DNA from 3 places in the Oceanobacillus sp. FSL K6-0251 genome. Region 2 is predicted to be linked to each of the others. Evidence: riboswitches for the same ligand, from Rfam matches in the RefSeq annotation. Region 2 holds a riboswitch; each other region holds the start of a gene.
What was found. A riboswitch is a leader RNA that binds a small molecule or an ion and turns the genes downstream of it on or off. The one in region 2 is predicted to bind S-adenosylmethionine.
Positions count from the first base shown of each region.

Region 1: it holds a riboswitch for S-adenosylmethionine, as region 2 does, so the genes downstream of both, MKY45_RS21405 (iron-containing alcohol dehydrogenase family protein) here and MKY45_RS09830 (5-methyltetrahydropteroyltriglutamate--homocysteine S-methyltransferase) in region 2, are expected to answer to the same signal.
Region 3: it holds a riboswitch for S-adenosylmethionine, as region 2 does, so the genes downstream of both, MKY45_RS17375 (methionine ABC transporter ATP-binding protein) here and MKY45_RS09830 (5-methyltetrahydropteroyltriglutamate--homocysteine S-methyltransferase) in region 2, are expected to answer to the same signal.

Region 1 is NZ_JBBORS010000001.1:4,387,423-4,397,206, forward strand. It holds gene MKY45_RS21385 (YibE/F family protein) at 1-677, shown strand, start outside; gene MKY45_RS21390 (YibE/F family protein) at 674-1,456, shown strand; gene MKY45_RS21395 (YolD-like family protein) at 1,533-1,808, opposite strand; gene MKY45_RS21400 (hypothetical protein) at 1,805-2,020, opposite strand; SAM riboswitch class I at 2,273-2,389, shown strand; gene MKY45_RS21405 (iron-containing alcohol dehydrogenase family protein) at 2,487-3,587, shown strand; gene MKY45_RS21410 (MetQ/NlpA family ABC transporter substrate-binding protein) at 3,611-4,426, shown strand; gene MKY45_RS21415 (glutathione ABC transporter substrate-binding protein) at 4,483-6,081, shown strand; gene MKY45_RS21420 (lysoplasmalogenase) at 6,358-7,011, shown strand; gene MKY45_RS21425 (NADPH-dependent FMN reductase) at 7,263-7,820, opposite strand; gene MKY45_RS21430 (MGMT family protein) at 8,096-8,404, opposite strand; gene alr (alanine racemase) at 8,430-9,560, opposite strand.
Region 2 is NZ_JBBORS010000001.1:1,926,903-1,936,686, forward strand. It holds gene MKY45_RS09825 (MDR family MFS transporter) at 1-1,360, shown strand, start outside; SAM riboswitch class I at 2,257-2,359, shown strand; gene MKY45_RS09830 (5-methyltetrahydropteroyltriglutamate--homocysteine S-methyltransferase) at 2,455-3,570, shown strand; gene MKY45_RS09835 (GNAT family N-acetyltransferase) at 3,968-4,441, shown strand; gene MKY45_RS09840 (quinone oxidoreductase family protein) at 4,458-5,432, shown strand; gene MKY45_RS09845 (GNAT family N-acetyltransferase) at 5,537-6,337, shown strand; gene MKY45_RS09850 (cupin domain-containing protein) at 6,372-6,746, shown strand; gene MKY45_RS09855 (response regulator transcription factor) at 6,900-7,580, shown strand; gene MKY45_RS09860 (ATP-binding cassette domain-containing protein) at 7,678-8,592, shown strand; gene MKY45_RS09865 (ABC transporter permease) at 8,589-9,338, shown strand; gene MKY45_RS09870 (sensor histidine kinase) at 9,354-9,784, shown strand, end outside.
Region 3 is NZ_JBBORS010000001.1:3,486,552-3,496,335, forward strand. It holds gene sufB (Fe-S cluster assembly protein SufB) at 1-724, opposite strand, end outside; gene sufU (Fe-S cluster assembly sulfur transfer protein SufU) at 763-1,191, opposite strand; gene MKY45_RS17345 (cysteine desulfurase) at 1,178-2,401, opposite strand; gene sufD (Fe-S cluster assembly protein SufD) at 2,401-3,711, opposite strand; gene sufC (Fe-S cluster assembly ATPase SufC) at 3,729-4,517, opposite strand; gene MKY45_RS17360 (hypothetical protein) at 4,730-4,882, opposite strand; gene MKY45_RS17365 (MetQ/NlpA family ABC transporter substrate-binding protein) at 5,080-5,937, opposite strand; gene MKY45_RS17370 (methionine ABC transporter permease) at 6,000-6,668, opposite strand; gene MKY45_RS17375 (methionine ABC transporter ATP-binding protein) at 6,661-7,683, opposite strand; SAM riboswitch class I at 7,812-7,911, opposite strand; gene MKY45_RS17380 (thioredoxin family protein) at 8,052-8,372, opposite strand; gene MKY45_RS17385 (toprim domain-containing protein) at 8,517-8,882, opposite strand; gene gcvH (glycine cleavage system protein GcvH) at 9,097-9,477, opposite strand; gene MKY45_RS17395 (arsenate reductase family protein) at 9,544-9,784, opposite strand, start outside.

The DNA of each region.
Region 1 (9,784 bases), 2.5 Mb from region 2:
GTGCTCTATCCGCACTGAGTTTGTTTGTCAATGCAGCTATTTTGTCATTTGCATTAGATATTTATATACAGAATCCAAGCATCAGTCTTTCTGTTATTACTGCAATCAGTATTATTATTTTCACCGTTCTCTCCTTATTGATGGCGACAGGATTTAACGAAAAAACCTATACAGCTATTTTAGCTACATTAATAGGGACCGTAATTTCATTGATGATTGCTTATGCAGCACTGCATTTCACTGGCGAACAAGGACTGCGCTATGAAGAAATGGCCTTTTTAACCAGGAACCCGGAAACCATCTTTATGGCAGGGTTACTAATCGGTTCCTTAGGAGCTGTAATGGATGTAGCCATTACATTATCAGCTTCCATGTTTGAAATGTATGAGAAAAATAACCGGATTGATTTAAAAACATTAAAAAAAGCAGGTTACGAAGTCGGGAAAGATATCATGGGCACCATGACCAATATTTTATTTTTTGCCTATGTCAGCGGGTCCCTTCCCATGCTGTTAATCTATTTTAAAAATGCAGCACCGTTCGGCTTTACCATATCAATGAACCTTTCCCTTGAATTAACACGTGCTTTAGTCGGCGGAATTGGGATTGTATTGACCATTCCGATTGCCATCTATATTTCCATTTTCTTTATCCGGAGAAAGCAGGCGAAATTATGAATGTACTTGTATTACTGGCAATCATATTATTTGCATTAATGGCTTGGGTCGGCGGTATGAAGGGCGTACGCTCTTTTATTGCCCTCTTTATCAATTTTATCATTGTGCTTATGGCTGTATTCGTCATGAATGACCCGTCCGGGAATCCAATTATTATTACGCTTATTGCATGTGGTTTCATCAGTGCTGTCAGCTTGTTCTTCATCAACCGGGTAAATAATAAAACGATGCTTGCTTTCTTATCTACGATTGCAACAATGGTTATTTTAATCTTTTTCATTATTATTTTAACCGAACAATCCATGATTTATGGACTTGGGGAAGAAGAATCTGGAGAAATCACAGCTTTCAATGTGCATATTGGATTAAATTTCATTCAAATTGCTACAGCTGTGATTATTATGAGCACGATTGGGGCGATTGTAGATACTGCCATTTCAATCACCTCTCCGATGCGTGAAATCCACGACCAGAATCCGGAAATTTCCAGAAAGAATCTATTCTTCGCCGGCATTCGTATTGGCCGTGATATTCTAGGTACAAGCACAAACACGCTATTCTTCGCCTTTTTCGGAGGGTATATGGGGCTGCTAATCTGGTTTAAGGATTTAGATTACTCTCTTGGCCAAATTATAAATGCCAAAGTGTTCAATGATGAAATGCTTGGAATCCTTATTTCGGGCCTTGGCATCGCTCTGGTTATTCCGATTGCTTCTCTGATGAGTGCATATTATTTGAAGAAGCAGAAAAAGGACATCGCGTTGGATGAGCAGAAATAGGTAAAAGCAGCCTTACGCTGTTTATGTTTAGAAATAAGCCCGAATGATTCCGCTTGGAATACATTCGGGTTTTTATCTACAATATAAAAACGTCCATTACATCATTAAACTTAATGATTGTAAAATCCTTTTGACCCAGCTTATCAACTATAGCTATGTGCTCGTCTTGATAGTTAATGCTGTCTATATATCCTTTTATATGATGAACATGACAATCCTGATAGCATTTCACTTCAATAAGCAAATTATCTTTATGTGCGATAATTAATTGAAAGCAATTCTGCTTCCGTTGCCGCTCATTTAACATTGTTTTTTCTTTCGTATTCCTTTCTTCCTGTACACCAATATTCAAGCCCCGACGCTCCTTTTTACACACCCTATGGATAAAATATTTTCTATCTTAAAGCTGCGCACCTGTTTTTTATAGTAACAATAAGCAAGAATCCTTTTATCATCTATACCTACGACGCGAATAACACGCTGCGTTACATTGTTATGGCGGTCGATATAATAGATCATGATTTTTTCCTTTTTATCCAGAGAATGATGAAGTAATCCAATCATATTTATTCCTCCAAATAAGAACTTTTGTTCTGAACATTTGTTCTTATTATATCAAAAAATAAGAAAGAGTAAACATGAAATAAATGGATGAATGTGTTTTAAAAGAAACGAGCGATAATCCGTTCAAGTATTTGGATTTTGGGACCAAAAATGGTGCTGATTAACATAATTAGCCCGCCAGCTCCCTTGCATCAAGCTATATTTGACTTTTCTCATATTTCATATTAAAATGTATCCACAGTTACATAAGAACTCTTATTGAGAGTGGCGGAGGGACTGGCCCGATGAAGCCCGGCAACCTTTCTAGAACTCGTTCTAAAAAAGGTGCTAAATCCTGCAAAGTGCATAATGTGCTTTGGAAAATAAGAGAGGACGTTTCGTAAATGAACTTATTCAACCTCTCTAGAACAAAATAGAGAGGTTTTTTATGTAGCATTTAAACACATGTAAAAGGGGTTATCTTACCATGCAAACAGTTACTGTAAAGGGATCGCCCAGCCATTATCAAATCGGTGAAGGTTCTCTGGAATACCTGATAGAAAATCTGAATGACTTGCGGGTGAAGCGGATTGCTGTAGTTGCCGGGCGTACTGCTTGGGAAAAAGCAAAACCATATCTTCCTTCTGCATTGCTGGATCAAATAGAGGAAAAAGATATACATACTGCAGATGGGCATTGCACCGTGGAACGAACTGACAGACTGGCCTCGATTTATGAAGAACAGCAAATAGATGCTGTCATCGGCATCGGCGGGGGAACAGCTCTGGATATTGCCAAAGCAGCGGCTGCCAATGCGCAAATAAAAAGTATCTTAATCCCAACGATTGCCGCCACCTGCGCAGCTTGGACGCCATTAAGCGTCTTTTATCAGGAAGATGGTGCTCATTCTCATTACACTGAGTTTCCTGAATCTAATACACTCGTAGTGGTAGAACCAGCAATTATTGCAGAAGCTCCTGTAAAATACTTAAAAGCAGGCATTGGCGATACGTTAGCCAAATTCTATGAAGCTCGCTCTCTAGTTGAAGCCTTCTACCCTGAAGGCACGCTTCCAGTCTGGCTGCAAATATCTCAATTCGCCGCTCGTGCCTGCAAGGATATTTTGCTGGATGACAGTGAAGCAGCAATCCAAGCTTGTGAGAGTAACCAAGTCACTGATGCTCTTATTCGTGTTATCGAAGCAATTATCGCAACAGGCGGTATGGTTGGCGGCTTCGGCGGAAAAGCTGGACGAATTGCAGGTGCGCATTCCATTCATAATGGGTTAACTGCTGCCCCGCAGATTGCCGATTCACTTCACGGGGAAATTGTATCCTACGGCATTTTAGCTCAGCTTGCTATCGAACAGGATAAAAACGAGCTTACGAAGCTATTAGCTTACTATGATACATGGGGCTTCCCGACAAAATTAGCAGACTTCTCCATACATACGGATGATCAGGAGCTGCTGGAAACCATTGCGAAAAAAGTGACACGGGAAGAAGAATCCATTCATTTGATGAAAGAAGAAATTAATGCAAATACCGTTATCGACGCATTTTTACAACTTGAGAGTGTTACTAAATAAAAAAAGAAAGTAGGAAAATCATCATGAAAAAGAAATATTTACTTCTTATTACAGCTTTATTATTCGTTTTCCTCGCTGCTTGCGGAGGAGATGAGGAAGAGAGCGGTTCAGATTTACTTGAAGACGGCGTATTGACAGTAGGTGTAACAGCTGGTCCACATGAAGAAATTGTTGAAAAAATAGCTGAAATTGCAGCAGAAGACGATTTAGAAATTGAAACTGTGGTTTTTAGTGATTATGTGATGCCAAACGTTTCACTGGATGAAGGTGAAATTGACATCAGCAGCTTCCAGACAGAGCCTTTTATGGACAGCATGGTGGAAGAAAGAGGCTTGGATATAGTGAAGGTAGCAGATACCGTTACTTTCCCGATGGGAGTTTATTCCGAATCGGTTGATTCTCTGGAGGACCTTCCTGATGGCGCAACATTAGGGCTCCCTGGCGACCCTACAAACAGCGGACGTGCTTTATTATTATTTGAACAAGCTGGTCTTATCACATTAGAAGAAGGCTTGGGTGTAAATGCAACCGTAAATGATGTAATTGACAATCCGAAAGACCTTGAATTACTGGAATTAGACTCTGCACAAATTCCAAGACAGCTTGGCGAAGTTGATGCAGCAGCAATCAATTCAAACTTTGCAATTGAAGCAGGGCTTTCACCCAATGATGATTCGCTCTTTATCGAGCAGGATTCTACATTCGTTAACTTGATTGCAGCTCGTACAGAAAACCAAGATGATGACGTTGTTCAGCAGTTTATTGATATTTACCATACAGACGAAGTGAAAGAATTTATTGAAGAAAACTTTGACGGCTCTGTTGTTCCAGGCTGGTAAATCCATATTTTCAGGTAATATACCAGACTACTATACTTAAAGGAGAAAACAGCATCATGAGAATACAGAAAAAGATATATGTACTTGCATTTATTGCTCTGTTCAGCCTGATACTTGCCGCCTGTGCCAGTGAACCAGATGACAATGCATCCTCTGACAGCAATACGACAGAGGGAGGATCGCAGGGCGGCGATTTAATTATTACCACACCAGCCGATGCTGTATCGCTTGACCCGGCAGCATCCAATGATACTCCGTCCAGTGATGTACAAAGAAATATCTTTGAAACGCTTGTTACCCAGGATGAAAATATGGAAAATCAGCCTTTGTTGGCAGAGGAGTGGGAACAAATTGATGATACGACATGGGAATTCAAGCTTCGTCAAGATGTGACCTTCCATGACGGCTCTGATTTTAATGCGGAGGTTGTAAAGGCAAATATTGACCGTACGCTTGATCCGGAAATTGGTTCTCCACGGGCGATCATGTACAATATGATTTCCGAGGTAGAAGTTATTGACGATTACACTGTTCATTTTAAAACAGAATATCCTTTTGCAGCGTTACCGGCACACCTTGCTCATCCCGGCGGTGTGATGATTTCAAAAGACCAGATTGAAGAAGACTATGCTGCAATGGAAGATGGCGAAGAAGCAGGTACTGTCATCAGTGTAAACCCGCAAGGCACCGGCCCTTTCAAATACGAAGAATGGAAGCCAGGACAGCAGGTACGCTTAGTTAACAATGAAGATTATTGGGGCGAACCGGCACTGCTTGATTCCGTAACTTTCAAAGTAGTTACAGAAGATCTGACCCGTGTCGCAGAATTAGAGACTGGTGCTTCTCAAATCGCTAATTCCCTTAGTCCGTCAGATGTAGCTCAAATTGAAAATTCCGATCATTTATCAGTGCAGTCTCAGGACAGCCTGGCATTATCGTATTTAGGTTTTAACATGGACAAGGAACCGTTTGATGATGAACGTGTCCGTCAGGCAATTGCAAAAGCCATTAATAAAGAGGAAATTCTTTCCGGAATCTATGACGATGTCGGGATCCCCGCACACACCCCGATTGCGCCAAGTGTATTCGGATACAGTGAAGATGTAGAGGATCACGAATATAATCTGGAAGAGGCCAAAGAGTTACTTGCTGAAGCAGGCTATGAAAATGGGTTTTCTACCACGATTTGGACAAATGATGACCGTCAGCGCATCGATACAGCAACAACAATCCAAGCACAGCTGAAGGAAATTGGTATCAATGCGGAAGTAAGAACCGTGGAATGGGGAACAATGCTGGAACAGACTGCCAACAGGGAACATGATATGTTTGTCTTTGGCTGGACCACTGTTACCGGTGATGCGGACAACGGGCTATATCCTTTATTCCATTCAGATAATTTAGGCGAACCAGGAAATCGCACCTTCACAGAAGATGAAGAACTCGACGATTTATTAGATCAAGCCCGCCAGGAAAGTGATCCAGATGAACGATTAGAGCTTTACCGCCAAACCCAGGAATTACTTGCGGAAATCACGCCAATGGTTTATATCCATCACCAGCAATATTTGTTAGGTGTTGATGACAGCGTAAAAGGACTGACACAGTCTCCGACACAGCTGTTAAATTTAAAAGATGTTTCTATTGAAGAATAAAGAATCTCCCCTTGTCTATGATGGGCAAGGGGAGTTTTTTATTGAATGCTGTTAACAAAGGATTACAGCAGTATTCAGCTTCGTATGTACAAACAATACAAAACAGCCTCCCTATCTTCAACGGAAGCCTCTATCTCTTCCGAAGTTAAAAATAGGTTTGAAAAAAGGTTTTCTGTTTATATATCTAGAATTTGTTATCTAAGCATTTTTTTACTATGATGGAACTAAACATGTCTGAAGATTTTTATTTTAACAAGCGAAGGGAATGTACCCATTTTGATACTTTATCGTTTACCCATATTAATTCTGACGACTGGAATTGTTTATATATTTATTTCACCATCTGAGCCATTAGCATTTAGTATTTTCTTCAAGGTGATTCCAATGGTGCTGATTCTGATTTATGCTTTTGAAAAATCGCTGCCTAAACGAAAGTCCACGCATTATTGGATTATTGGCGGTATCAGCTTGTGCTTGATTGGGGATGCGACGCTGCAGTGGTTTTTCATCGGCTTGACCGCGTTTTTTATCGGACATGTACTATATATCGTTGGATTTTTAAAAGAATGGCGTTTTTCTTTGCCAAGAAGTCTTTCTGCAGTTCCGCTTATTCTTTTTGCTGTTTGGATTGGTTATCAGCTTGTGAGTAGTCTGCAAACAAACGCGGAGACAGGTTTCATCTTTCCTGTCATTTCCTATATTGGAATTATCACGCTTATGGCGTTCACAGCAATCATGACAGGAAATCGCTGGGCTATTCTCGGCAGCCTTCTATTTATTATTTCTGACAGCGTTCTAGCGTGGAACATGTTTATCACCGGCTTTACAGGCGCTCATGAAGTCATTATGCTTACGTATTATAGTGCTCAATTTCTTATCGCCCACAGCTTGTTTACCATTGATTCGAAGCAAAAAGGAATGGCTTGGTAATCGCTAAGTCTTCTTTTCACCCTCTGGGCATAAGTGCGACTTTAGCTCTGTCTACGCCTGTCGGCTTGCCAATCGCTAAGTCTTCTTTAAAGGAGATGAGCTCGAGGGCGACGGAAAACGGAGTATATTTCTAGGGCCTAAGATTACTCACCCCATGAAACCCGTTGGAGTGACTAGCTCCAACTATTTCTTATTTCTTAAATAAAGAAAAGCCCTCTTAAGAAAACAATTTTTCAGTAAGAGGGCTTTTCTTATATAAGCGACGTTAGCTCTGGGTGCTTCTGCATGAGATCTACATAATGAATCAAATCATCTGACAGCTTATTTAAGCGGTCAATGACGTTTTGATTCGAGATTACATAGTTTGTATAATCTTTTTCTTCAACAAATACATATTTCGGAATCACCCATGCGTGCATATAGTGAAGAATCGGCTTCAAATGCTGCTCGGGTACTAAATAATGCTTTGTTGTTCCTGCTGTTGCAATAATAGCAACCACTTTATTCCGAAATGCATCCATTGGCAGAAGGTCGAACAGATTTTTTAATGTTCCTGGAATAGATGCTTGGAAAACAGGCATTCCAATCAAAATACCATCTGCTTGCATGATTTTTTCTAATAAGATTTTCGTATCGCCTGTATAATCTTTATAAGAACGTCCGTCACTAAAAACCATGTCATAATCCTTCAAATCTAACATCTCTGCTTCTACCCCGGTATGTTCTTTTTCAATATATTTCAATGCATGGTCCACAGCGACTCTTGTTTTTGAGCCAATCGTGGAGCCGGAAATTCCAACTATCTTCACGGAGCATCCTCCTATATGGTGGTCTTATTCTGTATTCAGAAGTTTCGATTTTTAGATTCTCTCGTCCGTCTATTCATATATATGAATATGTATTTACGCTGTTTCCTGCTCTGCAAAGACTCGCCTCAAAAGAAGCACGTTTCTGCATTTGGAGAACCTGTAAATATAGGAATGAGAATGTTTCTCAAAACAGTTATTACCTGTATTATACCTAGTTAACTAACAGAAATACAATAAGATGCTTACCCATAGAGGCCTTCCTGAATTGCAGCGCTTCATTCGAGATGCCATTGATATTTTTTTAAATCGACGTATCCGCTGGAACTCACCAGGACACCTTCTGCTTCCAGACGTGTGCGCTGCTCCCAATTTCCCTCTTCATTCGGAATAGCTAATTGCCCCTTTGCATTGATCACACGATGCCAGGGCAATTGATGCTTTTTGCTCATGGAATGGAGCACGCGGACAACCTGTCTTGCGGCTCTCGAATTGCCAGCTTCTCTTGCTATTTGGCCGTAAGTCATTACTTTTCCAGACGGGATCTCCCGTATTATTTTAATAACTTCTTCCGTAAAAGGTGTCATCCTTTATCATTCCTGTTCCACATTATTATTTCACGTATTTTCTCGGTACCCTTTTGCCAATTAAACAAACCGTTTCATAATGAATGGTCTGCATTTGCTCTGCGACAATATCTAAAGAAATATAGCCCTCACTCGGCTCGCCAAAAATGGTAACAATATCATTCTCATGAACGCCATCTACATCGGACACATCCACCATGGTCTGATCCATACAAATGCGTCCGACAATCAGGCATTCCTTCCCGCGAACGGTCACATGTCCTTGATTGGATAAAAGACGTGAAAAGCCATCGGCATAACCAATCGGCAGGGTTGCAACCTTTGTTTTTTTCGTTGTTGTATAGGTTCTGCCATAGCTGATAGATTGTCCAGCCTGAACATTTTTAATGTAAACCGGCTTTGTTTTTAAGCTCATCACCTGTTTTAATGGCAGGATTTCTTTGAGGTGCGGTTCAGGATAAAGCCCATACAAGCTGACTCCGACGCGTACCATATCCAGATGCATTTCTGGATAGGCAATGGTCCCCGCACTATTACAGCAATGCTTGATTGGAATCTGACAGCCTTTTGCTTCTACTGCCTGATAAATTTTCTGGAAGCTTTCAAATTGCTGATACGTATAAGCACTGGATTCTCCATTGTCGGCTTCCGCAAAATGCGTAAAGATTCCTTCCAGTTCTATTTCTTCCCGGTCTAATGCGCGGCATAAATCCACAGCTTCTTCTGCGGTACGGACACCGATACGAGTCATTCCGGTATCCACTTTGATATGGACTTTTGCTGTTTTCTGTAAGGTATCTGCAGCCTGACAGATGGCTTCGATTGTCTCTTCTGAATAGACAGTCAGCGTGACATCTTGTTCTACTGCTTTATGAACGGCATGAGCTGGCGTATAGCCCAATAATAATATCGGTGCAGTAATTCCTGCTTCTCTCAAAGACAGCGCTTCATCTAAGATTGCTACTCCAAGACAGTCCGCCCCATTTGCCAGCGCCTCTTCTGCAATCGGCACAGCTCCATGCCCGTATCCATCTGCCTTCACCACTGCCATAAACCGCGCTCCTTCACGGATATGCTGTTTAAATTGTTGTACATTAAACGCTAATGCTTGTAAGGATACTTCTGCCCAAGTATCACGAAAACTGGTTGTTATCATGTGTTTCCCACCTTGTCTAACATCATCATTTTTATTTTTTCGGTCTATTTTTCAGATTAATATAATACATCATATCCATTTTAGCACTTCCATTCTGTGTTGGATAGTTATACTCAGCCTGCTTGACAGACATAGTGAAAGCACGTTTATCTAAAAAGTGCGAGAAGGCAGCATTGAAATATCTTTCCCAATTGCCTTTATTTCTTTACACTAAATATAAATAT
Region 2 (9,784 bases):
TTTCGCGGTATTATTACCCGGTGCTTTTGTCACCATATTGAACCAGACGCTGCTAGGGACTGCACTTCCACCTATTATGAAAGATTTGAATTTGAGTGAGAGTACAGCGCAATGGCTGCAGTCGGTTTTTATGCTCGTAAATGGGATAATGATTCCAGTTACGGCTTTTTTAATTGATAAATTCACAACGCGTAAGCTATTTATGACTGCGATGGGATTATTCACCATCGGTACGTTTATTGCAGCAATTTCACCAAACTTTTCATTGTTATTGGTTGGGCGGATTTTACAGGCTTCAGGGGCCGGCATTATGATGCCGCTGATGCAGACGATATTATTCCTTACCTTCCCTGTTCATAGAAGAGGTACAGCAATGGGACTGTTTGGACTAGTTATCGCATTCGCGCCGGCGATTGGACCGAGTCTCTCAGGCTGGCTCGTGGATCAGTTCCCATGGCGCAGTGTATTCTATGTTGTACTGCCGATTGCTATTTTAGATATGATAGCGGCTTATTTCTTATTGAAAAACGTAACAGAGCTGAAGAAACCGAAATTGGATATTTTATCGGTCATCCTTTCTACAGTTGGCTTCGGTGCAATTCTATACGGTTTCAGTGTCGCCGGTGACGCTGGGGGGCTCAGTCTTCAGGTCATTCTAACGATTGTTGTTGGTAGTATTTCTCTCTATTGGTTTATTACCAGACAGTTGAAATTGAAAGAACCGCTTCTTGAATTCCGGGTATTCAAACACAGCACATTCACGTTAGCAACAGCGCTTGGAATGCTGGTCTTCGCTGCGATGATTGGGACAAATGTGATTTTGCCGTTATACATGCAGAATATGGTTGGCTTCTCGGCGCTTGAATCTGGGCTTGTCTTGTTGCCCGGTACAATTATAATGGGATTCTCCAACCCGATTACCGGTTATCTTTTTGATAGATTCGGAGGAAAGTGGCTTGCTCGGGGCGGTTTGTTACTGCTATCCTTGACTACTTTTGCATTCACGAATTTATCTGCGGATACAAGCTTCAACTATCTGGCAACCATGAATGCCATTCGCATGATTTCGATTGCCATGGTAATGATGCCTATGACAACGATGGCACTGAACCAGCTGCCTAACGAATTGATTCCGCACGGGACAGCAATGAATAATACATTCCGCCAAGTAGCTGGATCAGTCGGTACAGCAGTGCTTGTAACAATCATGTCGACTGCAGCTATACCGGGTGAGGATATTAGCGGTATTATTCATGGTGTGAATGTATCCTTTATCGTAGCAGCAATTATTGCTATCGTTGGATTTATTCTTTCTTTTAAATTAAAAGAAGAAATAAAACCGGGAGATCGTGTCAGCTAAGATTTAAATAGGAAGGTAAATAAAGTACCAGCCATCGAAGCAATTTATCATTGTTAGATGTCTGGTACTTTTTTGATGTAGAACGGGGGAACGAAATTGTGTATTTCATCCCTTAAAGAAGTCTTAGTAAAAGATATGTGTAAATATAGTGGTAAAATAAAGATATATATTAAAAAACTTCAAAGAATGATAACAATGAAATTATCATATAGCAATATAAGACAGTTATTAAGATTTATAAGTGCTTTTTGAAAGTTAATACGATTTGGCGTTAAAAACGTGTTATAGCATATGGAGGGCTCTAACCATTGTGAATAAGAAACAAATAGATTGCGACCTTTATTGCCAATCTGCTTATTGCTGGTCTGCTAATAGCTAGTATTACGGCTATTGTCGTCAATCCAATGTTGATAACACATGGATTATCTAATATTTTAGCAGGCTGGAAACTTATCGAAATACAATTTTTTGATACTGTTTTTATGAATTTTCTTTACTTCGGCGGGTTTCTGTTTCTGTCTTATGTGTTGGGGATGCTGTTTGATTTGTTATACATGTTAATCCTTGAAGCAGCGAAAATAAAGCAGACAAAGGAAGTAATGCTTATGAGTTATGTGGCTCAATGGTTCCTTAGTGTTTGTTTTTATAAATTTTTTATTGAGTCCTTATTTACGAGGAATAGTGTATCGTGGGAAGGAGCAGCTATTTTATTTTTCTGCTTGTATTTGGCTGCTTTTGTGATTAGTGAAGATTATAAAATTTTTTCCGATAAAAAAAGTTAACGTAATCTTGATTTAAAATCAATTGCAGCAAGGTTCCTATATTTTGGGATTCTCCTTGACGAATTCATTGCTTCCATGTAAAGTAAACTGTAATTATTCGTATAATTCCATATATTCTTATCGAGAAAGGTGGAGGGACTGGCCCGCTGAAGCCTTAGCAGCAGACGTTGATTTGTACTGTGCTAATTCCAGAAGCATTTTTGCTTGAAGATAAGAAGAGATTTTATCATATCGAACCTCTTATATTTTCGGAAGGGGTTTTTTTAATGGAATATAGAATGAATATAGCAGATAAAGAGGAAGGGGTATTCGATGGCAATATCAGCAGAGACAAAAAATACACGGGCTCCATTCAGAGCAGATCATGTAGGGAGTTTTCTTCGTCCTCAGCGTTTAAAAGAGGCGCGTGCACAAAAGGCAAAAGGGGAAATCAGCTCAGAACAATTGCGTCAAATGGAAGATGAGGAAATTATCAAACTGGTAGAACAGCAGAAAGAAGCAGGACTTCAATCCGTGACGGATGGGGAGTTTCGCCGTGCCTGGTGGCATTTTGATTTTCTGGAAGGCTTAGATGGCGTGGAAGGCTATAGCGCGGAACAAGGCTTGCAATTCACTGGTGTGGAAACGAAAAAAAGAGGTATTAAGGTAACCGGTAAAATTGGTTTTAGTAATCATTATATGATTGAGCATTATAAATTCCTGCATGGTATTGCTGGAGATGCGGTTGCAAAATTTGCGATTCCGAGCCCGAACATGCTCTTTTTCCGGGCGGAGTTTGAAGAAGGAATTTATGAAAATGATGAAGCCATTATTGATGACCTGGTTGCTGCTTATCAAGGGGTGATTCAGGCATTATACGATGAAGGCTGCCGCTACTTACAGCTGGATGATACGTCCTGGGCAACCTTTTTCTCAGAGAAGGGCAGAAATTCGTTGATTGAAAAAGGAAGAAATCCAGAGAAAACAGCTGAATTATGTGCGAGAGCAATCAATGAATCGATTGCGAACAGACCAGATGATATGCTGGTAACAATGCATATTTGCCGGGGAAATTTCCAATCTACCTATATGTCAAGCGGCGGTTACGAGGCGGTGTCAGAAACGATTTTTGGCGGCCTACAGGTGGATGGTCTTTTCCTGGAGTTTGATGATGACCGCTCGGGAGGATTTGAACCCTTGCGTCATGTGAACCGTGATGATTTATTTATTGTGCTGGGTCTTATCACGTCTAAGTTCAGCGAGCTGGAAGATCCGGAAGCTGTTAAAGCAAGAATTACAGAAGCGGCGGGCTATGTACCGTTGAATCAGCTTTGCCTGAGTCCTCAATGCGGGTTTGCTTCTACAGAGGAAGGAAATTTATTGAGTGAGGAACAGCAATGGGAAAAAATCCGGCATGTTGTGCGAATTGCTGAAGATGTGTGGAAATAAGGGATATGAGAAAAAGGAGATTTGGAGAGGTGGGCTTTCCAAATCTCCTTTTTGCCGAACTTTTTGAATACGTACTATGAGTCATTTAGAGAAGATTGTTTTGAATGAAAATACTTTTGAGTTAATAAACCAGTATTGAAAACGGAAGCTAAGGTGATGAACAAAAATAAATTTGCCATTATGTCCTCTCTTTGTCAGCCTAATTTAAATTAAGGTTAACATGCGGGCGCGAAAAATTAAATATAAATTCTAAAAAAATTCAAACAAAGAAAGAAATCATTATAATTTTTTGATATATTAGTAATAACAATAAGGATATTCAGCTGTTTGATCATGGGAAATAAAAGAATTTATACGAATGATAGTACATCGTTTCAAATAAAAGGGAGAATGTAGAATGGAAATTCGCAGTTTGCAAAGTTCGGATTATGATGTCCTGATTCCGCAGATAAACGACTGGTGGGGCGGGCGTGATATGGCAGGGATGCTGCCTAAATTATTTTTTCAACATTTTAAGAATACCAGTTTTATCGCAGAAGAAGATGACGAGATGGTAGGTTTTTTAATTGGATTTTTATCACAGGATCAGTCAGATGAAGCATATATCCATTTTGTAGGTGTACACCCGGATTACAGAAAGAAAGATATTGGAAAAACACTTTATGAGAAATTTTTCGCCAAAGTTAAAATGGCTGATCGGAAAATCATCCGCTCTATCACTTCCCCCGTAAATAAAACATCGATTGCGTTTCATCAAAAAATGGGCTTTGTGATCGAGCGAGGAGACAAAACAGTAGATGGTGCAGCAGTAAAAGCAAATTATGATGGGTTTGGCAATGATCGCGTTCTGTTTAAGAAAGAGCTGACATAAAAAGGGAGGAAATAAGATGAAAGCGGTTATAATGAATGAATTTGGCGGATCAGATGTGCTGCAATTCAAAGAAATACCAAAGTCGGAACCTCAAACCGATGAAATTTTAATTAAAGTGATTTATACCAGCGTGAATTATGCTGATATTAAGAATAGAACCGGCAACAAAGCGAAGGCAAATTTCCCGATGATTTTAGGATTAGATGCCGCTGGAGTAGTCGAGAAGGTTGGAGCATCTGTAGAAAGCGTCAAGCCTGGTGACCGGGTTATATGCTTTCCAAAAGGGGGCGCCTATGCGGAATATGTCCTGGCCTCGGAGTTACTTACTTTTAAAATTCCAGATGAATTAGATTTTAAAATGGCTGCAGCATGCCCGACTGTCGGCTTTTTATCTTATAAATTAACATATGATTTAGCACAAATAACTCCAGATGATACGGTTTTAGTCCATTCGTCGGCCGGTGGAGTCGGTTCAACGATTATTCAGATGGCCAAATTGCTCGGAGCCAAACGAATTATTGGTACGGTCAGCAGCCTTGAAAAAAGCAGCGTGCCGTTTGAATTAGGAGCGGATGATGTTTATACATATACAGATTTTGATGAAAAAATAAAAGAAACAACAGATCGTAAAGGTGTAGACGTTATTTTTGATTCGCAGGCTGGAGAGATAACCGAAAGAAGTATGAAGGTTTTATCGCATTTTGGCAAGCTGGTTCATTTTGGGAATTCATCAGGCAGTATTGGAAATTTTAATACAAAGGAAGTGCACGCGAGCTGCCGGTCTGTACTGGGGTTCAGCTTAGGTACGACAAGAAAAGAAAGGCCGGAGACATTGGAAGCCGTATCTCAAAATGTCCTTGAATTAATAGTGAACGGAAAATTAGAAATAAAAGTCGGTACAGTGTTTCCTCTTGAAAAAATAGCGGAAGCACATGATTTTATCAGCAGCAGGAAGAGTACTGGGAAGATATTGATTCATGTTTCTGATTGATGGGAATGCGATGAGGAGTAAGAGAAGAAATAATGTCTTAACTGGAAGAATGTAAGATTTTAATCATGTAGAAGCTACTATTGACGTCTATTGGAGGAAGCAGGATGATACGAAAGCTGACAAAAGAGGATCATGCAAAAGTAATGGAGTTAGTTGAGCCTAAGGCTGCAGAAAATTTGTTTATTATTGGAGATATTGAAGCGTTTGGCTATGATTCGGATATTCAAGAAGTCTGGGGAGAATGGAAACAGGAAGATTTAATCGCTGTTCTCCTGCGCTATAGTGAGAATTTCATTATTTACAGTGAAGGGGAATATGATGTAAAAGGGTTTACAGAGATAATTAACGACTATAAACAGCGGTGCAATGTGAGTGGTCTTCAACATCTGATTAAACCATTACAGACTTATATTGATAAATATGTGCGTATACATAAAGAAACATACTATGCAGCTTGCGAAAAATTAAGTTATCCAGTGAATTTAGAAGAAGTAGAGCAGGTAGAATATTTGCAGCCTGTTGATTATGAAGAGAATGTAAAGATGCTGGACTCCATTCCTGAATTTGCAGCAAGTAATGTAACTGTTGAATCCAGGGAGCATGCAGAGAAAAATAAGACAGGACGCACCTATTTTATTCGTGATGAGAAAGGGACGATGGTTGCATCTGCATCGACAACCGCTGAAAATTCCCATTCTGCCATGATAGTTGGTGTTTGTACGCGCCCAGGGTATGAGCGTCAAGGCTATGCAACGAAATGTATGGAGAAATTATGCACTGCATTATTAGCAGAGGGAAAGTCACTTTGTCTTTTTTATGATAACCCAGCGGCTGGAAATATTTATAAACGATTAGGCTTTAAGGATATCGGGATGTGGACGATGATTCGTTATGAAGCGGAATAGGCTTTGGGTTTAATCAGAATAGGGGGCGGTTCATTTGAAAATTATTTCGTTTGAGCAAGAATCCGGCGTATCGATGGATACAGAGACAACGAAATTTATTGCGCATCGTCTTTTATTTGATACCGATGATATAAGAATGAGTTATATGTATTTGGGAATGGAGGATAATATTCCTTTTCACGAAGCGCAGACGGATCAGCTTTTCATGATTGTATCTGGAGAAGGCTGGGTCTGCGGCGAGGAGGAGAACAAAATCCCTCTGACTGCCGGTAAAGCAGCATTTTGGGAAAAAGGAGCGCTTCATGCTACAGGAACAGATTCTCAGATGATTGTTTTATGTGTGGAGGGGAAGCATTTAAACACAGAAAACATGCCTATATTAAAGAATGTTGTAACAGGCTATTATTGATTATTCTTTGTAAATAAAGGAGTATGCATCTTAGATTTCCTGCGCACTCCTTTATTTGTTTTGGTGAAGATATAGACAGGCACACTTTTCAAACGATGAAAGAGTGATTATTATTATAAAGTAATAGCTATTATACAAAAGTGAGTGGTAAACGTGAATGAAGAGAAACGAATTTTAATTATTGAGGATGATCAGGAAATCAGCAAACTGCTGCATGTAATTTTAACAAAAATGGGGATGACGCCAGTCTCTGCTTATTCGGGGACAGAAGGTCTGCTGCAGCTGAAAAGCAATCCATTCGATTTGATTTTATTAGATTTGATGCTGCCGGGGATTAGCGGCGAAGAATTTATTACGCAGGTCAGGGAAGAGAGCGCAATCCCAATTATTGTGATTTCCGCAAAGGTTGGAGTAGAGGATAAAGTTCAAGTCTTGAAAATGGGAGCAGATGATTATATAACCAAGCCATTTCACCAGAAAGAAGTAGAAGCCCGCGTGGAAGTACAGCTGCGAAAATCAACTGCTCCATCCTCACAAGAAGGCAAAAAAGTATGGCGGGGTTTGACTATTTTTCCAGAAAAGCTGTCTGTTACACTAGAGAACAAAACATTGCAGGTAACCAATGCGGAATTTGATATTTTATTCTTATTTATGAGTCATCCGGAGCATGCTTTTTCTAAAAGAGAGATTTACGAAAAAATTTGGAAAGGCACGTATGTCGGGGATGATAATACCATTAGTGTCCATATCTCCAATCTGCGCAGAAAAATGGCTGAAGTTACTCCAGAAGAGTATATCAGAACCATTTGGGGTGTCGGGTTCATGCTGGTTTGATTCTTTCTTTATGAATTCTTTATGATTTGCTTAAAGGATTTTAATGGCTCTTGCGCTAAAATAAATAGCAAGAACATTTAGTGAAGGAGCCGAGAAAATGAGTGCTGTTATTCAGACGTATACATTAACTAAGAAATTTAAGCAGGAAGAAGTCATTAAACCGCTTGATTTTTCTGTAGGAAAAGGAGAGATTTGTGCCTTAATTGGTAAAAATGGTGCTGGTAAATCGACTATTTTTAAAATGCTTGCAGGGCAGTTAACGCCGACAACGGGAGAAATTTACTTGTTTGGTAAGTCAGGCAAAGAAATGATGCAGGCGAAAAAAAGAATGGGATTTATGATAGAGACGCCGGTCTTTTTCCCGGATTTTACAGCAATTCAAAACCTGGAGTATTTTCGGATTCAAAGGGGAGTTGCGGAAAAGAAGCGGATATATGACGTATTAGAAATTGTCGGGCTGGCTAATCAAAAGAAGAAAAAATTTAGAGAATATTCTATGGGGATGAAGCAGCGGCTGGGAATCGCGCTTTCTCTTTTAAGCAGCCCGGATTGTTTAGTGCTTGATGAACCAATTAATGGTTTAGATGCGGAAGGTATTACGGAAATTCGCAGGTTATTGATTCGGTTAAATCAAGAAAAGCAAATAACCATCTTGATTTCCAGCCATATTTTAACGGAATTGCAGCTGTTGGCAACGCGGTTTGTATTTATCAAAAACGGGGTGATTGTCGAGGATGTAAGCAAGCAGCTTCTGGATGAAAAAAGCAGGAAACAAATCCATTTAAAGGTGGATGATACAGCCAAGACAGCACAGCTATTAGAACGCACTTATGAGGATATCCAATATAAATCCCTTCCTGACCAGGTTATCACGATACAAAACCACATTGAGAAGGCTGGAGAAATAAACCGCCTTTTAATCAAAAATGATGTATTGGTGATGGAATTCCGGCTAGAAGCACTGAATTTAGAGGAATATTTCTTAGGTTTAGTGGAGGGGGGCGAAAAATGATTAACTATTTGAAAAGTGAAAACTACCGTATATTGCATAGGAAAAGCTTATATCTCACTACTGCTATCTTTTTTCTCCTAATTACAGGTGCTGCATTTTGTTTATATTTTTTTAGCAGTGTAGATGCAGATTTCCGTTACGGCACAAGCAGCTTTTTCTATTCGAATGTCATTGGTATGGGGACACAAATAATTATTATCTCTTATTTGTATAATAGCATATTGACTGGTAAGGATATTATGCTGACAAAACAGGCAATTTCTTTCGGTATCTCTCGAAGCGTCATCTTCTGGTCAAAATTGCTTGTGACGCTAGGTTATTTTTTGTTGGTTTGTGCAGTAGGTTTACTTCTGATGATAGGATTAGGGCAGAGCCTTTTTGCGGAGGACCAAGGAGTAGTCAGCAATTTCTTCATTGCAAGCTTTAATATGCTGCCGATTGTGCTCAGCGGTTTTATTTTGATACATGCATTAAAAATGCTGAAAATCGCTGATATATATAATATCATTATTGTCGCAGTTATCTATATTTTTTTCGATGATGTGTTGCGCCTTATTTTCCGTCAGGTGAATGGATTAAATGAGTTATATACATTTGCTCCAGGTGCGTTATTGACGGATAATTTAATGCACTTTATGAATCAATCTGTACAATTGGATTATCGTTATTGGGTGACCGGTGCTGTCATTAGCATCATTGCTTTGTGGATAGGAGCGGGCAGATTTACGAAACAGGATATGGATTAAGGAGGAGGGGTGACAGTGAGCAGCTGGTTGATTATTGTTATATTGAGTATATTATTAGTCGTTTGTATCAGCATGCTGCTGTTACTTTATTGGGATATCAGAAGGATAACCAGTCAGCTCAAAGGCATTAATGAGAACTTTGGCACAAACGAACTAATCCGTACAAATACACACAGCAGAGGTTTGCTCCGGTTTATTGAAAATATCAATCAGTTAATTCATCTATTTAAGCAGGATCAACAGCGTAAGCAAAGGAGAGAAGAAGCATTAAAGCAGGAAATCACCAATCTCTCACATGATTTAAGAACGCCGTTAACATCAATAAAAGGATTTTCTGAATTGATGGCAGATCCCTCTTTGTCGGATGCAGAAAAAAAAGATTTTTTGGCTATTATTCAAAAGAAAATTGATCATTTAACGATGATGGTGGATCAGTTTTATGAGCT
Region 3 (9,784 bases), 1.6 Mb from region 2:
GAAGCGAGTTCGTTGTATAAACAGGTGCTGTACAGCCTTCGACATAGTGTACAGATGCGCCTTCGTCTACAATAATCAGCGTACGTTCAAACTGTCCCATATTTTCAGAGTTAATACGGAAGTAAGCTTGTAATGGCGTTGTTGCTTCCACGCCTTTTGGCACATAGATAAATGAGCCGCCGGACCAAACTGCCGAGTTTAATGCAGAAAACTTATTGTCTGAGTAAGGAATAACCTTACCAAAATATTCTTTAAACAGCTCTTCATTTTCTTTAAGTGCTGTATCTGTGTCCTTAAAGACGATGCCAAGCTCTTGAAGATCTTCTTTCAAGCTGTGGTAAACAACTTCTGATTCATACTGTGCAGATACACCGGCAAGATATTTTTGTTCTGCCTCCGGGATACCTAATTTATCAAACGTCTGCTTGATTTCATCAGGCACTTCATCCCATGTTCTGCCTTGTTTCTCAGAAGGTTTTACATAATAAACAATCTCATCGAAGTCTAAACCTGTAAGGTCTCCGCCCCATTGCGGCATTGGACGGCTATAGAAATGCTCCAGTGCCTTCAAGCGATAATCCAGCATCCACTGCGGCTCTTCCTTCATTTTCGAAATTTCTTTAACAATATTTGGCGTTAATCCTTTTTCTGTACGGAAAATAGATACGTCTTTATCGTGAAATCCATATTTATACTCTTCCATTTCCGGCATATTTTTTGCCATTGTTAATAACCTCCCTCTGACAGATTAAAAGCTCTGTCTTATTCGTTGTGTACACCCTTTTCCATGGCTTTCCAAGCGAGTGTTGCACATTTGATCCGTGCAGGAAATTTGGAAACTCCCTGAAGTGCTTCAATATCTCCCATCTCCTCTGAATCGACGTCATGTCCTAACATCATTTCAGAGAAGGCTTCTGACATTTTCAATGCTGCTTCCACTTCCATTCCCTTGATTGCCTGTGTCATCATCGATGCGGATGCCATACTGATCGAACAGCCTTCTCCCTGGAATTTCGCGTCCTTTACAATGCCATCTTGTACATCTAATTGTAATTGAATACGATCCCCGCAGGTCGGATTGTTCATATCTACTGTCACAGATTCTTTCTCCAGGGTTCCTTTGTTACGCGGATTTTTATAATGATCCATAATAACTTGTCTATAAAGTGTATCGAGGTTATTCAAAGCCATTCCCAAAATACTCCTTTGTCTTTAACAGCCCAGCTACTAAAAGGTCAATATCCTCTTTGGTATTATAAAGATAGAAACTCGCTCTGGCTGTTGCTGTTACATCCAGCCATTTCATCAAAGGCTGAGCACAATGATGTCCGGCACGAACAGCGATTCCTTCTGCATCAAGCACGGTTGCTGTATCATGCGGATGTACATCATCCAGATTAAACGTAACCAGCCCGGCTCGTTTCTCCGGTCCATAGAGCTGAATACCATCGATGGTGCGCATCTGTTCCAGTGCGTAGGCTGCCAGCTCTGTTTCATGAGCTAGTATTTCATCTTGACCGACTTCTTGAAGAAAGTCGATTGCTGCTGCAAGTCCAATTGCTCCTGCAATGATAGGTGTACCGCCTTCGAATTTCCAAGGCAGCTCCTTCCATGTAGAATCGTATAGATTTACAAAATCAATCATCTCTCCGCCAAATTCAATCGGCTCCATGTTTTCTAAAAGCTCCTGCTTCCCATAAAGAACGCCAATGCCGGTCGGCCCGCACATCTTATGCCCTGAGAAAGCATAGAAATCGCAATCGATATCCTGCACATCCACGTTGATATGTGGAGCACCCTGTGCGCCATCCACAACCATCACAGCTTGATGCTGGTGTGCAATTTCGGCTATTTCTTTTATTGGGTTAATCGTTCCAAGAACATTGGAAACATGTGTTATCGCAACGATTTTTGTTTTTTCATTCACTATATTCTTTACATCGTCTAATAAAATCGAGCCGTCTTCCTGTAATGGCAGATATACCAGACGGGCTCCAGTTACTTTAGCAACCTGCTGCCACGGTATCAAATTACTATGATGCTCCATTGGCGTAATCACTATTTCATCATCCGGGCCGACGTTATCTCTGGCATAGCTTGATGCTACCAAGTTGAGTCCCGCGGTGGTACCCCGGTTAAAGATAATTTCTTTCGTGCTTCCCGCATTGATAAACTCCCGGACCTTTTCGCGTGCTCCTTCGTATTGATCGGTTGCTCTTGACCCGAGGGTATGGACCCCGCGATGAACGTTGGAATTATTTTGCTTATAATAATCATTCACCGCTTCAATCACCTGAATCGGCTTTTGCGACGTCGCAGAAGAATCCAAATATACTAAGGGGTGTCCATTTACTTCCTGTTGAAGGATTGGAAATTGTTCTTTAATGGCCTTGATATCCATTAATAAACTTTCCTTTCAATCACTTGTGTTAATTGCTTACGTACTGACTCAATTGGAATTTGAGCTACCACAGGAGCCAAGAAACCATGAATAACCAGGCGTTCTGCTTCTTCACGCTCTAACCCTCTGCTCATAAGATAATACATTTGCAGCGGATCCACACGGCCTACAGAAGCAGCGTGACCTGCTGTTACGTCATCCTCATCAATAAGAAGAATTGGATTGGCATCTCCACGGGATTTTTCACTCAGCATCAATACACGGGACTCCTGCTCAGAGTTCGATTTTGTGCCGCCATGTTCAATTTTACCGATAGCATTGAAAATCGTAGAGGCAGAACCCTTCATCACACCGCGCTGTAAAATATACGCATCGGTTTCTTTTCCGAATTGGCGAATGCTTGACGTGAAGTTCTGTGTCTGCTTTCCGCGTCCGACAGATACTGCTTTTGCTTCGGAAGCTGAATTATCCTCCATAAGGTAGGTAATGTTTTCAGAAACCGTATTTCCATCGTTCATTTGTCCAAGTGCCCAGTCAATTCTTGCATCACGTTTAGCAACACCGCGACGGTTCACATACGTAGTTGTGCCGGCAGCAAAGTTATCTACTGCACCGTAAGCAACCTGTGCGTTATCATGCGCAAATACTTCCGTTACAAGGTTCGCAACGTTTTCTTCTGTATCATTATGAGAAATATAGTTTTCTACATAGGTTAATGAGCTGCCTTCTTCTGCTACAACAAGCACGTGATTCAATAATGCGCTGCTGTTATCTTCCTGCCAGAAGATTGCTTGAAGCGGTTCTTCCACCTGTACATTTTTAGGAACATATACAAATACGCCGCCGTTCATCAGTGCTGCATGAAGCGCTGTTAAACGGTTCTGATCAACAGCAACTGCATCATTCATATAATATTTTTCAACCAGCTCGCTGTGCTCTCTGACTGCTGTAAAAATATCTGTGAAAATAACCCCTTTATCCTGAAGCTTCTGCGCAAGGCTGTTATATGCAGCTGTCTGATTACGCTGAATATATAGATTCTCCATGCTGGCATCTTCATCGAAGTATTCTTTTAATTCTTCAGGCAGTTCATCAAGAGAAGCGATTTTTGCCGCTTCTTTATAGGAATGCTGGAAATCTGTAAAATTCCAGTTTGAAATCTTTGTTTTATCTGGTTTTGGCATTTCTAGCGAATCAGCCATTTCCAAAGCTTTGGAACGAAGCGTAGCCATCCAGCCGAGTTCATTTCGTTCTTTGGAAAATGCCTGGATATATTCTTGATTGAATGAAAGCTTTGTTTCTACAGTCATGATTATCCCTCCTTACATTACGCGTTTTGTTCTGCAGTTTCTTCGTCTTCGATTCCTAATTCTTCTTTAATCCACTCGTAACCTTCTGCTTCAAGACGTTTTGCTAACTCTGGTCCGCCAGACTTCACAACGCGTCCCTGCATCATTACGTGTACGAAATCAGGTGTAATATAGTTTAATAGACGTTGATAGTGAGTAATAATCAAGCAGCCAAAATTATCCGAACGCATTTGGTTGATTCCTTTTGATACTACTTTTAATGCGTCGATATCCAGCCCTGAATCAATTTCATCAAGGATAGCAATGTTTGGCTCCAGCTGCATTAATTGCAGGATTTCGTTACGCTTTTTCTCCCCGCCGGAGAAACCTTCATTAAGGTAACGTGTTGCCATATTTTGATCAATATCAAGGTAATCTAAGTCCTTATCCAATTTTTTGATGAATTTCATCAATGGAATTTCATCGCCTTCTTCGCGTTTTGCATTAATCGCAGAACGTAAGAAGTCAGAAGTAGTTACACCGCTGATTTCACTTGGGTACTGCATTGCTAAAAACAGACCGGCACGGGCACGTTCGTCTACTTCCATCTCTAAAACATCTTCCCCGTCGAGGGTGATGGATCCTTCTGTTATTTCATATTTAGGGTGACCCATAATGGCAGATGCCAATGTGGATTTACCTGTACCATTCGGTCCCATGACAGCATGGAATTCTCCACCTTTAATGGTTAGGTCTACCCCTTTTAATATCTCCTTATCTTCAATAGATACGTGAAGATTCTTAACTTCTAATACTGAGCCTGACATAAATCATACCTCCAAAAACTGTATTTTAAATGAAATGAATATGATATCCATTCTCAATTTATTCTCATTACAATCTTAAAGCATTTCAAATTAATTCGCAACTGTTATCATTCGTCTTTAAAAAGCTTTTAACTATGCTTCTTTAGACACTTTTTTCATGATCTGTTCCCATTTAAAAAGCTGATGCCCCGTGACATCAGCTTTTGTTATTTTTATCTTAAATTACCAGAAACTGCTTCTGTAGAAAGTCTCTTCGCCTTCTGGTATTCCTGTTCTCTTTCTTTTTCCACTTTTAACTTTTTATTCAAGCTTCGGTCATATTCCTCGTAATTGACACCTCTTGATTGACCAATTCCTTTTTCCATTTCCGAAGTGTAGCTTAAACCATTTTCAGTGGTAATAATAAATCATCCTTTCGGTTTGTTTAACACATTCAATATGCTAACACAGGTATGATTCCCGCTCAAAATCGATTTAAACTTATATTTTCGGATAATTTATGAAAATCTTTCGCTATAGGTGGATATACTCTCACATTCTTAGTATTCTTCGGAAATGCTCTTTATTCTGCATCAGTTGGTGTTGGAATTACAGCACCATCATAGTTATCCGTAATAAAATCCTGTATTTCTTGAGATTGCAGTACCTCTACTAATGTATTTAATGCTTCGCTGTCTTTGTCTTCTGAACGTACAGCTATAACATTTACATAATCTGATTCATCGCCTTCAATGAAAAGCGCATCTTCAAGTGGATTTAATCCTGCTCCGATAGCAAAGTTGGTGTTAATAACCACTAATGAATCTTCTTCACTATTATAAATATCCGGTGTAATCTCAGGAGCAACGTCCGGGTGGAAGGATAAATCTTTCGGATTTTCCTCAATATCGTCTATTGTTGCAGCAACTTTATCCACATCTTCATTTAATGTAATTAATCCATTTGCTTCAAATAAAGATAAAATTCTCCCCTGATCTGATACAGAGTTACTTAATACTACCTCTGTTCCATCTGGAATATCATCAATACTTTCAATACCTTGAGAATAGACTCCCATTGGTTCTACATGAACCCCGCCAATAGATTCGATCTCATATCCGGCATCCTCTATCGTTTGGTCAAGAAACGGCTGATGCTGGAAGAAATTCGCATCCAGTGTTCCATTATCTAAATCATCATTTGGTAAAACATAGTCCTCATACTGTTCAATTTCTAATGTAATTCCTTCTTCTTCTAATAATGGTGCAGCTTCTTCTAAAATTTCAGCATGCGGGATACTGGAAGCACCAACTGTAATTTCAGTCGGCTCGTCCCCTTCACTGCCTGTACCTTCTTCATTATTGGAAGAATCATCATTTCCTCCGCATGCTGCTAAGAATAAAATCAAACTTACAGCTGCTAAAAACCAAAGCTTTTTCATGTTGAACGCCCCTTTTTTATTTTTTATTATGTGAATCAAGAAATTCTTGAATAGCACCTTTCTTAACGCTTGTCTATCTTTCTGGTTATAGCATCCCCAATAAATTGGAAGATAAATACGATAATCACAATGATGACTGTGCTGACAAATACAACATCCCAGCTTTTCCGCTGAAATCCGAAATAGTAGGCATGGTTTCCTAATCCGCCTGCTCCAATCGCTCCTGCCATCGCAGTATAACCGATTAAAGCAATCGCTGTAACCGTCAGCCCCGATACAAGTGCAGGCTTGGACTCTGGAAGCAGCACCTTAAAAATAATCGTACTTGCTTTAGCTCCCATTGCTTTGGCAGCTTCTACAACCCCTTTATCTACTTCCTTCAATGCAATCTCCACTAATCTTGCATAGAATGGAGCAGACCCGAGGATTAAAGCCGGTAAAGCAGCATTAGGTCCACGCAGTGTCCCCACTACAAAATCGGTGAAAGGAAATAACAGCAGGATCAATATAATAAACGGAACAGCACGAAATACATTGACAAATGTTGCAACAACAAAATTAATCAATCGATTTTCCCAAAAGTTCCCTTTCGACGTTAAAAATAACAGCAGCCCTAAAAGTAAGCCAATAATGGCTGTGCCGACTAAAGCTATAATGGTCATGTAAAGTGTTTCTTGAGAAGCTTCTACTAAATCTTCTATCGTAACGTTTGGAAATAATTCCTCAAGCATGCTGAATTACCTCCAATTCAATAACATCCTGTTCCTCCAGGTACTGCATTGCCTCTTTCAGCTGATTTCCAATCAGCTGAACAATCAATGTCCCATAGCTCCCGACCTGTGTCTGGGTGATTTTCCCCTGCAAAATATTAACATGGATATCAAAATTCTTCACAAGCTGGCTGATTACGGTCTGATTTGCACTTTCTCCTAAAAACTGAATCCGTAATAACGCGCCCTCTTGATATCTTTCCTTCAACTCTGTCATGTCTTCCTCTTCCTCATCCGGACCAGTCAGCTGTTCAACAAACTTCTGCGTTACCGGCTGCTTTGGTCTGGTAAATACATCGAGAACCGTTCCTTCTTCTACCACTTTCCCTTGTTCCATCACAGCAACCCGATTACAAATTTTGCGGATAACATGCATTTCATGGGTAATCAAAATAATGGTTAGACCCAGCTTTTCATTAATATCCTGCAATAAACGCAGGATTTGATTCGTTGTTTCCGGATCAAGTGCGGAGGTCGCTTCATCACAAAGCAGGACTTTCGGTGAATTCGCCAATGCTCTTGCAATTCCGACCCGCTGCTTTTGTCCGCCGCTTAACTGTGCCGGATAGGCATTTTCCTTTCCTGCCAAGCCTACTAATTCAATCAATTCCAGCACCCGCTTTTTCCGGTCGCTTTTCTCCACACCGGAAATCTCAAGCGGAAATTCTATATTTTCAGCGACTGTCCGGGACCAGAGCAGATTAAAATGCTGGAATATCATTCCAATATCCTGCCTGGCGATACGCAAATCCTTTTTCGATAAGGAGGTAATAACCTGATCACCGATTTTTATCGTACCTGTCGTCGGTTCTTCCAGCCTGTTAATCAAGCGGACAAAAGTACTTTTCCCTGCCCCGCTGTATCCGATGACGCCATAGATATCTCCATCTGCTACGTTAAGATTTAAATTATCAACAGCGACAATATCTTTTTTTTCTAAAGAGAATATTTTCTTCAATCCTTCAATGGATATCACTTTATTTCACTCCTATATGTGTACAAACCTATTTTATTGTGTACGATTTACTTTTCTCTTCATTGAAAAAGCGTCTTTCTGCAAGAGAACAGAAAGACGCTTTATTATACACAATATCGTCCATTGCTCCCTTATCTTTACAGTTTCCTGCAGGAATTGGCACCTTTTCAATGATTGAAGGTTGCCGCGGTTTCAATGGGCCAGTCCCTCCACCGCTCTTGATAAGAGTTTGCCTATTTTTAAATGAAGTGCCATTATAGTAGCATGCCATTTGTGCCTTGTCAATCACAATCCCTAGCCATTCACTCAGGTTTCTGTGGAATCTGCTGCTTCTCGTATATTGAACCGTCCTCTTGTACAGAAAAAACTTAGTTGTTTATTGCTGTGAATAATTCCGGTTTGTATTTCATCAAATACTGATAAATATTTGCTGTCGATTGAAACGTGTACACTTTCTCAATCATTTTACCGTTTTCCATAAATGCAAGACATGGCACGCTTTCGACTTGATGAGACTGCATAAAATCAGGGTGCATGGACGCGTTCATCTCCGTAAATATATCAGTTTTATGCAGTCTTTCTATTTTTTCAAGCATAGCGCGGGCTACCGTACATGTCCCGCAAAATGGTGTATAAATATATAGTATGAATCGTTGATGATTCTTTTCTTCTCCACTAAACTGTTTCAAGTTCATTCCCCTCAATCTTTTTCTTCCCATAAAATAATATATGCTGAGTGAAAGGATTACACTGATTGCGTATAAAACGACTTCGCATCTTTCCTTATTTATTTCCTCGGCGAATAGAATCCATTCTTATTTTAACGTTTTACGTTACCATTTTGCAAGGTAATTGAGATTGATTCCAATGCGTTTTCCTGCCAGAATACTTGCCAACATTCTTTTTGGGGTGGCGGCAACCTCACGAAATTCACTGCTTACATAAATATGCTCTGCGTGCGGCAGTTCCCTGGCTAGCTGTTTTCGGAGTTTCATTCCCGAATCATCCTCGTCCACCAGAATAAATACATCTGTATCGTCCAAATGATAATATTCCAACAGCTCTTCAAATTTTTCTACACCGATGGTTCCATTTGTACAAACAATGGTGATGGTATTGTCGTCAAGAATTTTTTCTAGATGCTTTTTATCAGATAACCCTTCAACGATTATGACTTTGTTGTAATCATCTTCCATCATCGTTTTGCACTCCTTATCGAAGTGATTAGGTAAACATCTTTTTTAACCTAATCCTATCCTATGCTTTTTCTATATTATATGAAAAGAAAAGAGCTAACTATACACGAATGTGGAAAAGTCAGCTCTTTTTCACCTATTTTTAGAGCCTTTTTTGAAAATTCAGGAGCAGCGCCTGTATTTTCTCTTTCTCTAAAATAGGTGTAATGTAATTTTATTATCCTTCGATAAATTCCTGGTATGCTTTCGAATCTAATAATTCCTCTAAATCTGCTTCATTCTCAAGTTCAATAACAATCATCCATGCTTTTTCATGCGGTGATTCATTCACAAGCTCTGGGCTGTCTTCCAGTTCTTCATTTACTTCTACCACTTTTCCGCTGACTGGAGCATACAGCTCGGATACCGTTTTAACAGATTCCACACTTCCAAATGGCTCTTCCAGCTCTAAAGAATCGCCGACTTCCGGTAATTCTACGAAAACAATATCGCCAAGCTCATCCTGTGCAAAGTCTGTAATTCCTATACGAACTTTTCCATCTTCTTTTTTTACCCATTCATGTTCTTTTGAATATAAATAATCATTTGGCAAGCTCATTTCGTATCCCTCCAACAAAACTTTATTCTCTTCAACTATACATGGAAGTCAGTTACATTTCTAGCACTATTTCCAGACAGATTCATAGGTTTCTTCTTTAAATCCGACAGTTACTTTCTTGCCGTCGGTTAAGACCGGTCTTTTGATGAGCATACCATCAGAAGCTAAAATCTCCGCCATTTCCTGCGGCGATAAATCATTTATTCTTTCTTTCAAATTTAATTCCCGATATTTTTTACCGCTGGTATTAAAGAATTTTTTAGGCGGCAGGTCGCTTGTTTCCATCCAAGACAGCAGTTCATTCGCA